DNA from 3 places in the Halalkalibacter flavus genome. Region 1 is predicted to be linked to each of the others. Evidence: riboswitches for the same ligand, from Rfam matches in the RefSeq annotation. Region 1 holds a riboswitch; each other region holds the start of a gene.
What was found. A riboswitch is a leader RNA that binds a small molecule or an ion and turns the genes downstream of it on or off. The one in region 1 is predicted to bind cobalamin.

Region 2: linked by a shared signal. The riboswitch ahead of SAY88_RS16995 (ribonucleotide reductase N-terminal alpha domain-containing protein) and the one ahead of SAY88_RS07210 ((2Fe-2S) ferredoxin domain-containing protein) in region 1 are both predicted to bind cobalamin.
Region 3: linked by a shared signal. The riboswitch ahead of metE (5-methyltetrahydropteroyltriglutamate--homocysteine S-methyltransferase) and the one ahead of SAY88_RS07210 ((2Fe-2S) ferredoxin domain-containing protein) in region 1 are both predicted to bind cobalamin.

Annotation. Positions count from the first base shown of each region.
Region 1 covers NZ_JAWRVK010000008.1:20,689-25,637, forward strand. Annotated here, with positions in the region: gene cobJ (precorrin-3B C(17)-methyltransferase) at 1-1,631, opposite strand, end outside; gene SAY88_RS07210 ((2Fe-2S) ferredoxin domain-containing protein) at 1,687-2,070, opposite strand; cobalamin riboswitch at 2,207-2,388, opposite strand; cobalamin riboswitch at 2,538-2,721, opposite strand; gene SAY88_RS07215 (GTP-binding protein) at 3,075-4,256, shown strand; gene SAY88_RS07220 ((2Fe-2S) ferredoxin domain-containing protein) at 4,405-4,797, opposite strand.
Region 2 covers NZ_JAWRVK010000028.1:25,151-30,099, forward strand. Annotated here, with positions in the region: gene SAY88_RS16990 (glycine betaine uptake BCCT transporter) at 1-1,224, shown strand, start outside; cobalamin riboswitch at 1,397-1,593, shown strand; partial or broken gene SAY88_RS16995 (ribonucleotide reductase N-terminal alpha domain-containing protein) at 1,745-2,623, shown strand; partial or broken gene SAY88_RS17000 (ribonucleoside-diphosphate reductase subunit alpha) at 2,825-4,270, shown strand; gene SAY88_RS17005 (ribonucleotide-diphosphate reductase subunit beta) at 4,295-4,949, shown strand, end outside.
Region 3 covers NZ_JAWRVK010000012.1:100,911-105,859, forward strand. Annotated here, with positions in the region: gene metE (5-methyltetrahydropteroyltriglutamate--homocysteine S-methyltransferase) at 1-1,806, opposite strand, end outside; cobalamin riboswitch at 1,931-2,118, opposite strand; gene SAY88_RS10385 (cob(I)yrinic acid a,c-diamide adenosyltransferase) at 2,360-2,947, shown strand; gene SAY88_RS10390 (VanW family protein) at 3,160-4,071, shown strand; gene SAY88_RS10395 (spore germination protein) at 4,248-4,949, shown strand, end outside.

The DNA of each region.
Region 1 (4,949 bases):
GGAGCTGGTTCAATTTCAATCTTCGGTGTCATATCCTTGTATATATAACCTTGAATACTCCCTACTCGTTTAAAATACTTAAAGAATCGTTCATTCGGATGACCCTTCTCTTTGTACTCATAGACAATTCTTTCAATGAGCTCAACAATATGATCGGGTTCAATTCCCTCTGCCACTGGCTGACCAGCATGGGCTGTTCTTCCAACCGTTTTCGCTCCTAAAAACAAATCGAACTTTCCTTTTCGGAAAATAATACCGATATCTTCATTAACCGCTCCATAACAAGCCATTCCACAGCCATTAAATCCAACTTTTAACTCTTTCGGTAGTTCAAGGCCACTTAACTTTTGATGCAACTCTTCTGCATAAGGAATGGAATCTTTTTTCTCGCCTTCACAGAAATCACATGCTTTTAACTGTGAGACATCACCAAGAGGTTCAAGAATAAATCCAGCGCTTTTTAACTTCTCAGTAATGTTTTCTGGACTAGTTGTTGGGATTCGAAGGTGAATTTGATGGTGTGTCGTATACTCCATCGTCCCTTCTCCAACCACTTCCGCAAGAGTCACCATCTGTTTAGGCGTAAATTGCTTATTTACAACACCCGGACTCACTGCTAATTCAAAAATAGAAACAACAGGATTATCTACCGTCTTCGTTCCTTTTATTTCAGTGGACCCATCTTTTACAATACTAAGAGCCTCTATAGCAAGTTCTAATGATGAAGCCTTAGGAATAACTTCTTTCTCTGCAGCAGCAGTAGCACTTGCTTCCACCTTCACAATTTCCATATCGTTTTTGCCTTGGTGCAGTGCCCAAGGTTCATTTTCATGTCGTAAACGCTCATGTGGCCTCAGCCGTTGTTCCGTTGTATTTAACGTATATTTTCGTTGATACCCCCTAGGTGTAATCATTTTTTTGTCATAAAGAAAAGTGGAGGAATTTCCAATCACAACTGTTGTAAGCATTCCGATATCGTAGTTCAACATATTTTCAAGATCTGTAATAACAATATGTTCTCTATCACGATAAGCACTTTTCACAAGACCAACTGGAGTTTTCGGTGATCGATATTCAAGCATTATTCTTTGAGCCTCCACTATCTGCCTCGTTCTCCGACCACTTTTAGGGTTATATAAACTAATCACAAAATCCGCTTGTGCCGCAGCTTCAATTCGCTTTTCAATAAGTTCCCATGGAGTTAAGTGGTCACTTAAACTAATCGTACATGCATCATGCATGATGGGAGCGCCTAGTAATGAGGCACATGAATTAATGGCGGATATACCTGGAATGACCTCAACACCTACTCCTGAATCTTCCGTCCAGCCTTTTTCTATTAATACTTCATAAACAAGTCCAGCCATACCATATACTCCTGCATCCCCACTTGAAATGACTGCAACTTTTTTTCCTTCTTCAGCAAGTCGAACCGCGGCTTGAGCTCGACTTACTTCTTCTGACATTCCTGTACTTATAATCTCTTGATCTGTTAATAGTTCTTGTATTAATTCAACATAGGTTTTATACCCAATAATACAATCGCTCTCTTGAATCGCTTCCTGTGCTCTTTTCGTCATATGTTCAAAACTTCCAGGCCCAAAACCGATAACAAGCAATTTCCCTTGCATTTTACATACCTCCCTCTATAAAGAACCTATTAGAATCTTTTCTAACATGGACAACCTATACTTTTGACTTTTCTACTTTCGAAACGCCCTTTATTCTCTCTGGAGTATCCGCACGTTTCATTTCATCATTTTCAAAGCTATAAATTAACGATTCTGCTAGGTCAACTGAAGGGTCAAGGTGATTTCTTATAATCGAACGTCCAATATCAGTTGAGGTAGCTGAGTACCAATTTCCTTCAGGGTAAACAATGACCACACATGCATCCTTACAGCGACCATTACACCGAGTCCGTGATGTATGTATATGTTGATCTAATTCCAATTCTTTTATCTCATCTCGAATGGCTAGAGTAATATCTTCCCCTTCCTTTCTCATGCAGCTAGATCCATTACAAATCAACACATGTTTTTTTGTACCTGTTAAATTCCAAGTAGTCATCTACCTATTCCCCCCATAGTCATTTATAGAAATTAAAAATGCACCCCTACCAATAGATAGAGGTGCAGAGATAAAAGACATACATAAAAGTAGAATCTATCACTACACTTCTCTACCTATGACCCGTAGGTATTGAAGCAAATTCAAACAAAAGGCAGGTCTCCTGACTTAGGTTCTTCATTTCATTGTGTCTTCCCGATTGACTCAGTGACTTTATACAATGAAATTCCCCATTACAGTGGCGGGACCGTGACGGATTTTCACCGTTCTTCCCTTTTAAGCATAACTAGTAGTTATACACCTTTGTTTACGATTGAATTTTAATATAAACCTAGTTAAGTCCTCCTTTTAAACAATAAAAATGCACCTCTATCAATAATCATTAGATAGAGGTGCGAAAAAAATAGCATACAAAAGATAAGTAGCATCTATTCCACACTTCTCTACCTATGACCCGTAGGTATTGAAGCAAATTCAAACAAGAGGCAGGTCTCCTGACTTAGGTTCTTCATTTCATTGTGTCTTCCCGATTAACCCAGTGACTTTATACAATGAAATTCCCCATTACAGTGGCGGGACCGTGACGGATTTTCACCGTTCTTCCCTTTTAAGCATAACTAGTAGTTATACACCTTTGTTTTTTTAAAAGTAAATTATCAACTTTTCGTATTTATTGTCTATTAAACTACTTCTAATAATTTTTAGCAAGTATAATTTCTTAAAAGGATTGTTAAAGTTCTTTCATTTAAACTAGTTAAACCTTACTAAACTTTGTTATTTTATCTAATTTCACATAGAAACGCATAGATGCTTTTAATAAAAAAATACTGAAACTTTACCTATAAAAATTGTAACACAGAAAATATTCGACAAAAATTAAGTCTTCTATTTACAAAGTAACAAAAGAAGGATAAAATACAAATCGTAATTATTACTATTTATCTCGAGGAATAACTCTTTTGTACCATAACTAACAATTACTGTTTAAAAGGAGAATTTATATAATGAAAAAGATTCCAGTTACTGTATTAAGTGGATATTTAGGTTCGGGAAAAACGACATTATTAAACCATATCCTAACGAATCGCGAAGGGCTAAAAGTTGCTGTTATTGTCAATGACATGAGCGAAGTGAACATTGATGCTAAGCTTGTGAAAAATAATGGATTTTCTAGAACAGAGGAAAAACTAGTAGAACTTCAAAACGGCTGTATTTGCTGTACCCTTCGTGAAGACTTAATGCAAGAAGTAGAGCGAATCGTTGATGCTGGAGACATCGATTACATCGTAATAGAATCGTCTGGAATTAGTGAGCCTGTCCCTGTAGCACAAACATTTACGTATATTGATGAGGAGCTAGGGATCGACTTAACGAAAAAATGTAAGCTTGATACAATGGTAACGGTTGTAGATGCGAATCGCTTTTGGGATGATTATGCATCAGGCGAATCACTACTTGATCGTAAAGAAGGGACAGATGAATCTGACACACGTGAAATTTCAGATCTACTAGTCGATCAAATTGAGTTTGCGGATGTAATTATTCTTAATAAGGTTGAAATGTTAAAAGAAGTCGATAAAAATGAGTTATTAGGGTTCATGAGGAAATTAAATGCAGACGCTGATATTATTCCAACCTCCTACTCTAAGGTAGAAATGTCTTCTATTTTAAATACAGGTAAATTTGACTTTGATACAGTGAGTCAATCTGCTGGATGGATTAAGGAATTAAATGAAGAACATACACCTGAAACAGAGGAATATGGTGTTTCCTCATTCGTTTATCGAAGCAGAAAACCATTCCATCCAGAGCGCTTAATGAACTGGTTGGAAAATTGGCCGGTTGATGTGGTACGAGCAAAAGGATTCATTTGGGTTGCTTCACGTAATTCTATGGCTGGATTGATTTCGCAATCAGGATCTTTAGTTACCATTCAAGGTGCTGGAGAGTGGGTTGCAGCCTATCCTGAAGAAGAAAGAAAGAAAGCCCTCCTTGAGGAACCTGAATTACAAGAAAAGTGGGACCCGGAATTTGGAGATCGAATGACCGAACTAGTTTTAATTGGTGTTGATATGAACCATAAAGAAATTCGCAACTCCCTTGACCATTGTTTACTAACAGATGGTGAGATGGATTCAGATTGGACTAAACTACACGATCCGCTTCCTCAATATGTAGAAGCATAAAAGATCATTTTATTTGAAAATAAAGCTGTTAAGAAGTTAATCTTAACAGCTTTATTTTTATTAAAATTGCACAGTACAATATATACAGTCATTGTTCGTTTCAAAAATTTCTTCAACTATACCATTTACAATTTTATAATACACTTTTTTATAATTTTTTCGAAACTTTCTTTACGATGTCCCCACTTTTTTCAACACCTAAAACTGTTCCTTTAGTTGGCTCAAACGCTCTCCCATTAAATACATGACTGACCTTGTCTTCTAATAAACTCCCTGTCATTAATGATTCAATAAATTGCGGAGCAGCGTTACTAGACATTTCCTTATACCAAATCCCATCAGGATAAGTAATTAGGACACATTTATCTTGACATCGTCCATTACAAAGCGTTCTTGATGTATGAATCATAGAATCTAAGCCTTTAGAACTTATCTCGTTTCTAATAGATTGCGTTAATTGTTCTGCTCCTTCTTTATTGCAGCTACTTCCATTGCAAATAAGAATGTGATGTTGTGTATCAGTCAAATTCCATGTAGCCATTTCTTCAGCTCCTTTTTCTTATAAGGGGATATTATTAATTTTACATAACACATCACCGATCGATAATGGTTATTATTACGATTTAAATTATATAACCTAGTACTCTTTTATTTGATTAACATCTTCGCAATCAAACCATTCTTCTTATGTCT
Region 2 (4,949 bases), on a different contig from region 1:
TATGGCGTATCTGAGCCAATTGCTCACTTTTCTTCGCCACCTACAGGAGAAGGAAGTACGGAACAGTCAGCAATTGTTGGAATGCGTTATACATGGCTTCATTGGGGATTACATGCATGGGCAATATATGCGATTGTCGCATTAGCACTTGCTTATCAGAGATTTAGGAAAGACGCGCCAGGTTTAATGAGTGCGACTCTTTACCCTGTACTTGGTGAAAAGGTGAAAGGTCCGATTGGACAAACGATTGATGTTGTTGCGGTATTTGCAACTTTGTTTGGGGTAGCAGCATCGCTCGGATTAGGGTCACAGCAAATAAATGCAGGTCTAGAATATTTGGTGGGGATTCCAAATAACTTTATGGTACAAATGATTATTATGGGTATCATAACTGTTCTTTTCATCATTTCAGCGAATACAGGAATATCTAAAGGAATTAAGTATTTAAGCCTTGCAAACATGTCAATTGCAACGGTATTGTTTTTTGCTATGTTAATTCTTGGTCCGACGCTATTCTTGCTTAATATGTTTACAACGAGTTTAGGGAGCTATTTACAAAATCTCATTCCAATGGGCTTACGTCTAGCGCCTTTTGATGCTGACGAGGCAGCATGGACACAAGGGTGGACAGTGTTTTACTGGGCATGGTGGGTTTCATGGACTCCATTTGTTGGAATGTTCATTGCTCGTGTGTCTAAAGGGAGAACAATTCGTGAATTTACGGTAGCCGTTCTTCTTGTACCTTCCGTTGTGTGTGCGATTTGGTTTACTGTTTTCGGTGGTACTGGGATTTTTCTTGAGGTTACACAAGGATTAAATGTATCAGGACAAGCACTTGAAACAGCCCTTTTCTTTGTATATCAGCAGCTGCCACTCGGGATTATTTTATCGATCTTAACAGTTGCTTTAATTACAACGTTCTTTGTTACTTCAGCAGATTCGGCAACCTTTGTTCTAGGGATGCAAACAACGGGAGGAAAGTTAAACCCATCAAACCGAGTGAAGGTAACGTGGGGATTAATTTTAGTCGCATCAACCGCTGTATTAATGGCATCAGGTGGACTAGCTGGTCTGCAAACAGCAATCATTGTTAGTGCTCTTCCACTATCCTTCATTGTTCTTGCCATGTGTTACGGACTTGTGAAAGAATTGAATCAAGAACTTAAAGGGCAAAGCAAGGATCATGAAAAAGAAAGAACACTTAAAAGGAAAATAGCTGGTTAGAGTAACTTATAATGCTAAATTACTAGGTTCATTCCACATGTAATAGAATTGAGGGATGAACCTAGTTTATTATTTTTTAAGATTTTACGGACCTTTTTCCTTGCAACAGGATGAATATTCCTTTAATATATACAATATATCGTATTAGTGATGTGTTCTTACAACTATATATTGATTACGCGAAATGAACGGTGTCAAATAGACTTAATAGGGAATCTGGTAGAAAGCCAGAACTGCCCCCGCAACTGTAAGTGTGGACGAAATGAGGTACCCACTGTGCTCTATGGTTAGATTTAGCTAGCTTGCATGGGAAGGCTCAAAGTAGGGTGAAGCACAAGTCAGGAGACCTGCCGTCATTTTCAAGTCAGCTATCTTCGGGGTGTAAGAAGTGAGACGGCAAAGAAGGCCAAAGTGTATTTTGGTCGGATAAGTCTTACTATTTACGCCGTTTTACGCTCTTTCTCAACTCTCGAGAAAGGGCGTTTTTTATTACCATTAAGGAGGAAGATCAATGAAGAGTATGACAACGACAACATTATTTGATTATGCATCATCTCAGATTGATGTATTTGTTAATTTATTTCCAAACCTCGATTTTACGGCTTATAAGGAAAAGATTGAACAAGCTATCTCTGTAAAAGAAGACATGTCAGAAGATCAGCTTAATCATTTGTTAGTTTTGTCTTCGGTAGAAAGGATTTCAGTAGAAGAGCCAGATTGGACGTTTGTTGCAGCTAATGTTTTTTTAAAGCAGCTATATAAAAGAGCAGCTCATTCAAGAAACTATGATGCTAGCTTAAGGTATGGATCCTTTTATCAACTAGTTCAAGAGTTAACGGGGATGGGGATATATTCAGATCAGATCTTGCAAGAGTATTCGAAAGAAGAACTAGAAGAACTTGAACAGGAGATTGTTCCTGAGCGCGATTCGTTGTTTACATACATTGGCTTGTTAACATTAGCCGATCGTTACTTAGCTAAATCGCATAGTGGGAAGCTGTATGAACTTCCTCAGGAGCGTTTTATGATTATTGCAGCGATGTTAATGGTTAAAGAACCGAAGGAAAAACGAATAGGTCTTATAAAAGAAGCTTACTGGGCTATTTCTAATTTATATATGACGGTGGCAACTCCAACTCTATCAAATGCTGGGAAAAGCTATGGTCAATTATCGAGCTGCTTTATTGATACCGTTGATGATAGTCTCAGAGGGATTTATGATAGCAACACGGATATTGCAACTCTGAGTAAAAGCGGAGGAGGAATCGGAGCATATTTAGGAAAGCTGCGCAGCCGTGGAAGTGATATAAGAGGTTTTAAAGGAGTATCGTCCGGTGTCATCCCGTGGATGAAACAGCTAAATAACACGGCAGTAAGTGTCGACCAGTTAGGTCAAAGACAGGGTAAACTTTTGCCCCTATAGTAGGGTGACCACTATAGAAAACTCCGAATATGCTGGAACGCCGTCAACAGCCTTCTCTAGTAAGCTATATGGGAAACTATATAGCTATCTGAAAATGGGAAGGACAAGGTGGTAATCAGCAGGGCTGATTTCTAAGTCTTATTGATATGAAATCCCCTCAACGACTGACGAGGAGCATCTTTTAATAAGATGATGATACAGTCTAGTCCCCTAATAAATATCGGGAAACCGAGGGTAGTAACGGCAATTAGTGTTTATTTAGATATATGGCACCGCGATATTTTTCATTTTTTAGCAGTCAAATTAAATAATGGTGATGAGAGGCAGCGTACCCATGATTTATTTACAGGTGTCTGCTTGCCTGATTTATTTATGGAAAAAGTTGAAGCCAGACACGAGTGGTATTTATTCGATCCCCATACGATACGCCAAACGTTAGGTTTTAGTTTAGAAGATTATTATGATGAAGAAAAAGGAAAGGGAAAGGGAAGTTTCCGAGAAAAGTACAGAGAGTGTGTGGAAGCAGCAAACAACGGATTACTAGGTGAGAAAGGATTACTGTGGGAAGTTGTTCCATCCATTGATATTTTTAAAGAAATCTTAAAGAGTCAGCTCGAGACAGGTACACCATATATGTTTTATAGGGATACGGTAAACCGTTCCAACTCCAATCGTCATCAAGGAATGATTTATTGTAGTAATTTGTGTACAGAGATTACGCAAAATATGAAAGCAACGACCGTTATTGAGGAAAAAACGGAAGATGGCAAGATTATTGTAGTCAAAGAACCTGGAGACTTTGTTGTTTGTAATTTGTCTTCTATTAATCTAGCTAAAGCTGTTACAGAAAATGTCCTTGAAAGACTAATCCCAATTCAAGTTCGAATGCTTGATAATGTCATTGATTTAAATAATATTCCAGTTCCGCAAGCTCAAATAACCAATCAAAAGTATCGTTCTATTGGGTTAGGTACATTTGGCTGGCATCACTTACTAGCTCTTAAAGGGATCAAATGGGAATCAGACGAAGCGGTAGAATACGCAGATAACTTGTATGAGAGTATTGCCTATCTGACGATTAGTGCAAGTAATGAGCTGGCAAAGGAAAAAGGAGCCTATCCACTTTTTGAAGGGTCTGATTGGGAAACAGGTGACTATTTTAATAATCGTCAATATACAAGTGAAGAGTGGACAGAGCTTCGTCAAAGTGTAAGGGAAAAAGGGATTCGAAATGCGTATTTAATGGCTGTGGCGCCGAATTCGACAACAGCAATTATTGCAGGGACAACGGCATCGATTGATCCTATTTTTAAGAAAGAATACTCAGAGGAGAAAAAGAACTACAAAATCCCGGTCACAGCTCCAGACCTATCGCCGCAAACGACGTGGTATTACAAGTCCGCATATGAAATCGATCAACTTTGGAGCATTAAACAAAATGAAGCACGCCAACGCCATATTGACCAATCTATTTCATTTAACTTTTATGTTAAAAATACAATAAAAGCAAAAGATTTACTGAATTTGCATATTGAGGCTTGGAAGTCAAACCTGAAAACGACTTATTATACAAGGTCTACTTCGATGGTTGAAATTGAAGAGTGTGAAAGTTGTTCTTCTTAATCTATTATTAGTGAGGTTTAGAATATGAATCATAATACATTACAATCTCGTAAATTATATGACCCAACGGCACCAAATGCCTCGACAGGGATTATTAATGGTAGAAGTTCTAATATTTTAAATTGGGATGATGTTCGCTTTACATGGGCCTATCCAATGTACAAAAATATGCTCGCAAACTTCTGGACTCCATTTGAAATTAATATGTCTAATGATATTAAGCAGTGGCTTCAGCTTTCTGAAGATGAAAGGTATGCATTCAAAAAAATTATTGGTTTGCTTGCTTTTTTAGATAGTGTCCAAACAGATTATTCAGGGAAAGTGGCTGGGTATTTAACGGATTCTAGTCTCGCTGCATTAATGCAAGTCCTATCGTTTCAAGAAGTCGTTCACAATCAGTCATACTCATACGTCTTATCAAGTCTCGTACCTAAACAGGAACAAGATGAAATCTTTGAGTATTGGAAGCACGACTCTATCTTGAGGGAGAGAAACGATTTTATCGCAGAAGGGTATCAACGCTTTGTTGATAACCCAACACCCCAAACGTTTCTAGAATCAATTGTATTTGACGTCATTCTTGAGGGACTTAATTTTTATTCAGGATTTGCATTCTTTTACAACTTGGCAAGAAACCAGAAGATGGTGTCATCAAGTACGATGATTAATTATATTAATC
Region 3 (4,949 bases), on a different contig from region 1:
TAAAGCAGGTTCATCAACTTGTATCATGGTAATTCCCGCATTTTCTAATGATTGTACTTCTTTTAGTAAAGCTTCTGCAATTTGATAGGCCACTTCTTTGTGCGGGATATCGTTACGAACAAAGGACCAATTCAAAATTGTAACTGGACCGGTTAACATTCCTTTAACTGGACGGTCGGTAAGAGACTGAGCATAAAGTGTTTCATTAAGCGTCATCGGTTTATCGAGTGATACGTTACCGAAAATGATTGGTGGTTTAACGCAGCGTGATCCATATGATTGCACCCAGCCATTTTTAGAAAAGGCAAATCCATTTAACTTCTCACCAAAAAATTCAACCATATCATTTCGTTCAAATTCTCCATGTACGAGTACATCAATATCTAACTCTTCTTGAATGCGAATCCATCTTTCAATCATGGACTTGATGTTAGCCTCGTATGTATCATTTGATAGTTCGCCTTGTCTCCATTTAAATCGAGCTTTTCTGATCTCCGTAGTCTGAGGAAAGCTACCAATTGTTGTTGTTGGTAGAAGAGGCAAATTCCATTTTTGGTTTTGTAATTGATATCTCTCCTGAAATTCCTTCGTTCGTTTTGTAGGAAGCCCGGCAGTTTCCTTTCTTAAACGCCAATTTGATTGGTTTAGTTTTTCAAACGTCTGTTGGTGACGGTTCAATAACGATTGTGATGCCTGAGATGGGTCATTTATCACCTCTTTTAGTAACCGTAACTCATCAAGTTTTTCGTCGCCAAAAGCTAAAGCTTCTTTAACAATTGGATCTAGCCCTGTTTCTTGGTCCAAACAAACAGGAACGTGCAGCAAGCTAGAGGATGGTTGTAGAATTTGATTTTTAAACGGAACAAGCTTGTTAAGCCTATCTAAAAATTGATGACTTTCTAGCAGATTGCTTCTCCAAATATTCCTTCCATCAATGATTCCTACCCCTAATACTTTATCTACAGGAAAACCAAATCGTTCAATAGCATCAATGTTTTCTTTATAGCCATATACAAAATCGAGACCAATTCCTTTAACCGGAATTTGTACTAATTGTTCATAGTGAGAAACGGACTCAAAATACGTTTGCAATAAGATATCGACATTGGGTACGTTTGTTACAATTTCACGGTAAAGGTTAGAGAAAATCTCCATTTCCTCGTTTGTTATATCCATAGCAAGATATGGCTCATCTACTTGTACGAGTTTCGCACCGGCATCAGCAAGTTCAGACAACAATTGTGTATATACTGGAACAAAACTGTTTAAGATGCTAGCAAACTCTTCTTCTTTATAGCCTTTTGCTAGTTTTAAGAAAGTAAAAGGTCCAAGAATAACGGGTTTACCAATAATATTTAATTCTTTTTTCGTTTCTAAGAATGCATGAAGCGGTTTGTTTTCAACTAATTCGGGTTCTTTATCTTCAATTTCTGGAACGATGTAATGATAGTTAGTGTTAAACCACTTCGTCATTTCGCATGCATGTGCTCCTTGGGTACCTCGAGCCATGGCAAAATATGTTGATAAAGAAACAGGGCCTGACGTATGGGCAAAACGTTTCGGCACTAATCCAAACATAGAAGCCGTATCAAGCACATGATCATAGTAAGAGAAATCACCGACAGGAATGTAATCAATACCTTTATCTTTTTGCTTTTGAAGGTGGTGCAGGCGGTACTTTTTCATTCGTGTGGAAAATATTTCCTCGCTGATTGTAGAATCCCAAAATGATTCTAATGTTTTTTTCCATTCACGGTTCTCACCAATACGAGGATAACCTAAATTACTGCTTTTAACTGTTTTCATGAAATAGCCTCCTAAATAATGTTATAAACGAAAAAAATGGATATCATTACCGAAAATAGGGTAACGATATCCATAGAAAAATCAATGATATATTGTTAACACCTCCCTATCTCCCGTAGGTAAAGCAGTGTTGTTAAAATAGGCAGGTCTCCTGGCTCTAGAATCAACGTCATCATGGTCTTCCCAGCCATTGGCCAGTGACAATTCATAATAACTCCTCTATTACAGTGGCGGGACCGCTCCGGATTTTCACCGGATTCCCTTTTAAACTTTGAATCAACATTCAAAGTACCTATTTTCAACATATGAAATTGTTTTAAACTTTATCTTAAGAGGTGGTTGATTGTCAATAGTTTCTTTATTTTCACATTTAGAAAATCTAGTGTTTTTATGTGGATACAAAAATCATGTATACTAAAATGAATGGAGCGTCTCAGGTAATACTACTATCTTGGATAGAACGTACATATTTTTTAGGAAGCGTGTTAAAAAAGCGATTTCATAAAAGGGTAATATTTTAATGAGATAATAATAGGATGAAGGAGGATGTTAGATGAAGTTATATACACGTACAGGTGATGAGGGGAAAACGAGTGTGATAGGAGGAAGGCTTGATAAGGATGACACTCGAGTAATTGCATACGGTACAACAGATGAATTGAATTCATTTATCGGTCAGGCTGTGGCGCAGTTGGACGAAGAACAGTTTCCTGATATAAAAATGGAGTTAATAAAAATTCAACATGAATTGTTTGATTGCGGTGGAGATTTAGCGATGATAAGGGCGACAAAAGAATACCCTTACAAAGCCAAACAAGAAATGATAGATTTCTTAGAGAAGCGAATTGATGTTTATGTTGAAGAAGCTCCTGAATTAGAAAGATTTATTTTACCTGGTGGTGCGGATGCCGCGGCTACACTGCATGTGTGCCGAACTGTTACAAGGAGAGCTGAACGTTATGTAACAAGGCTACAACGCGGGTCAGAGGTGAATCCAATTGTATTAAAATATCTAAACCGGCTTTCGGATTATTTCTTTGCTATTGCCCGAGTCGTCAATGCTAGGCTTGGGGTAAAGGATGTAGAATATGAAAGAAGTGCAATTGTTTTTAAAGGAGGAAAGCGAAAGAAAGAGCAGTAATATGAAGCCATACTATTAGAAAGGCCACTGAAAAAGGTACTGTTTTCACCTTTTTTCAGTGGTCTCTGGTTTTTACCTTTTTCCGTGCCTTCCTATTGCTTAGTGGGATTTGTACTCGATTTTTAACAAGAATTGTGTATTTGCCTGGAATGATTCATATTTCCTCTCATATATTGGTAAATGTGTTGGAACAAGTTAGAGGGGGATATGGGATGAAAAAAAGTTGGCTTGTTGTTCTTTTATTATTAGCTGGGTGTAGCAATGATGTTTCGGCTGAAGGACCGAAACCTGTTGCTGCTCATTCTACTTATTTTCAATCAGAATTGAATTGGAAACAACCTGTATATTGGAAGCTTAATTTAATTGATGAATGGAATGACCAACAACATGATGTCGTTCTAAATGACTATGGATATATGTTTAGTCATTCGCTTGATAAAGAAGCTTTACAACAATTAGCTAGAGAGTTAGCTATGCAAATAGACAAAGCGATGGAAAATCCACGCATCCTTCCAAATGGGGAATTTGCTCCAGGGAAAGAACGAGTGGTTTTATCTGAGCAGGAGCTTGTTGCCCAATTACAAGAATTAGAAGCAGGAACAAAAGATTTAGTGATGCCGATTTCTGTCACTGCACCTTCTGTTTCAGAAGAAGATCTAGTTGGGATTGATCAACGAACGATAGGTGAATTTAAAACACATTTTAACCCTGCCGTTTCAGGGAGATCTCAAAACGTGAAATTATCAGCCGAGGCCATTTCAGGAGTTGTTTTAGGTCCAGGTGACTCGTTTTCATTTAACCAAACAGTTGGAGAGAGAACAAGAGAGCGGGGGTATCAAGAAGCGAAGGAAATTGTTAATAAAGAGTTCGTTATCGGTATTGGAGGAGGTATATGCCAAACGTCATCCACGTTGTTTAATGCAGTCGATAAGGCTGGTTTAGAAATGGTTGAAAGATACACGCATTCTAGAGAAATTGGTTATGTAGCTCCTGGCAGAGATGCAACTGTTTCGTGGGGAGGACCGGATTTTAGGTTTACAAACCCTCATCCATACCCTGTACTAATAAAGTCAGATGTTAGTTTAGAGCGAGGAGAAATCCTTGTGACTGTCCATACGCACTGAGAATGTAAGCATGCTGATGCTTATGTTCTTTTTTTATGGGAACAGAAGGTTTTTTTGATTATGTTATTTAGAATGTTAGCTTGCAACCGCATAATTGTTCTGATTCCATTTCATACTAAAAGCGACAATGTATGGGGAATTCGGAAAGGGTGATAGAAGTGCTTGGAAGATGGCTGTTGAAACAAATTCAAGATAAACGAAAAGAAACACTTCAAGATGCGTTACAGATGTTTCAACAATCAAGTGATTTTGTCATGCATGATTTATCGATCGCCTCCAAAGGGTTTCATATTGCCTATTTTCAAACATTAATTGATACAGATCGTCTAAATAAGGACATACTTCCATTTATCACGGAGTCAGAAAGTCAAACATTAGAGGAAATAGTAAGGGACATTCCCATTCAAGCAAAAGAAATCACTAAATCACCAAATGATTTACGTAAGAAGGTTATGCAAGGTTTTATTGTCATATTTGAAGGGGGAAATCCATCAAAATGTGCAATAGTTGAAGTGGCGCTGGATTCGGGTCGGGAAGTAGCTCCCTCTGAAAATGAATTTACTGTAAATGGTCCACAAGAGTCCTTTATTGAGTCAATAGACACAAATATTAATTTAATCCGGAAACGATTGCCTTTGCCGCAACTAAAAATAAAAGAAATGAAACTTGGAAAAATGACACAAACTCGTGTTTCTTTGTTGTATATAGATGGCATTGTTGACAAAGAAAACTTAAAAACGGTCGAACAAAGATTGTCAGACATTGAATTTGACCAGGTGATTGATTCAAATAGCCTAGCTCAAATGATTAGTGATAATCAGATGTCTGTTTTTCCACAAATGATTAATACACAAAGGCCAGAGCGTGTTGCAGCAGCC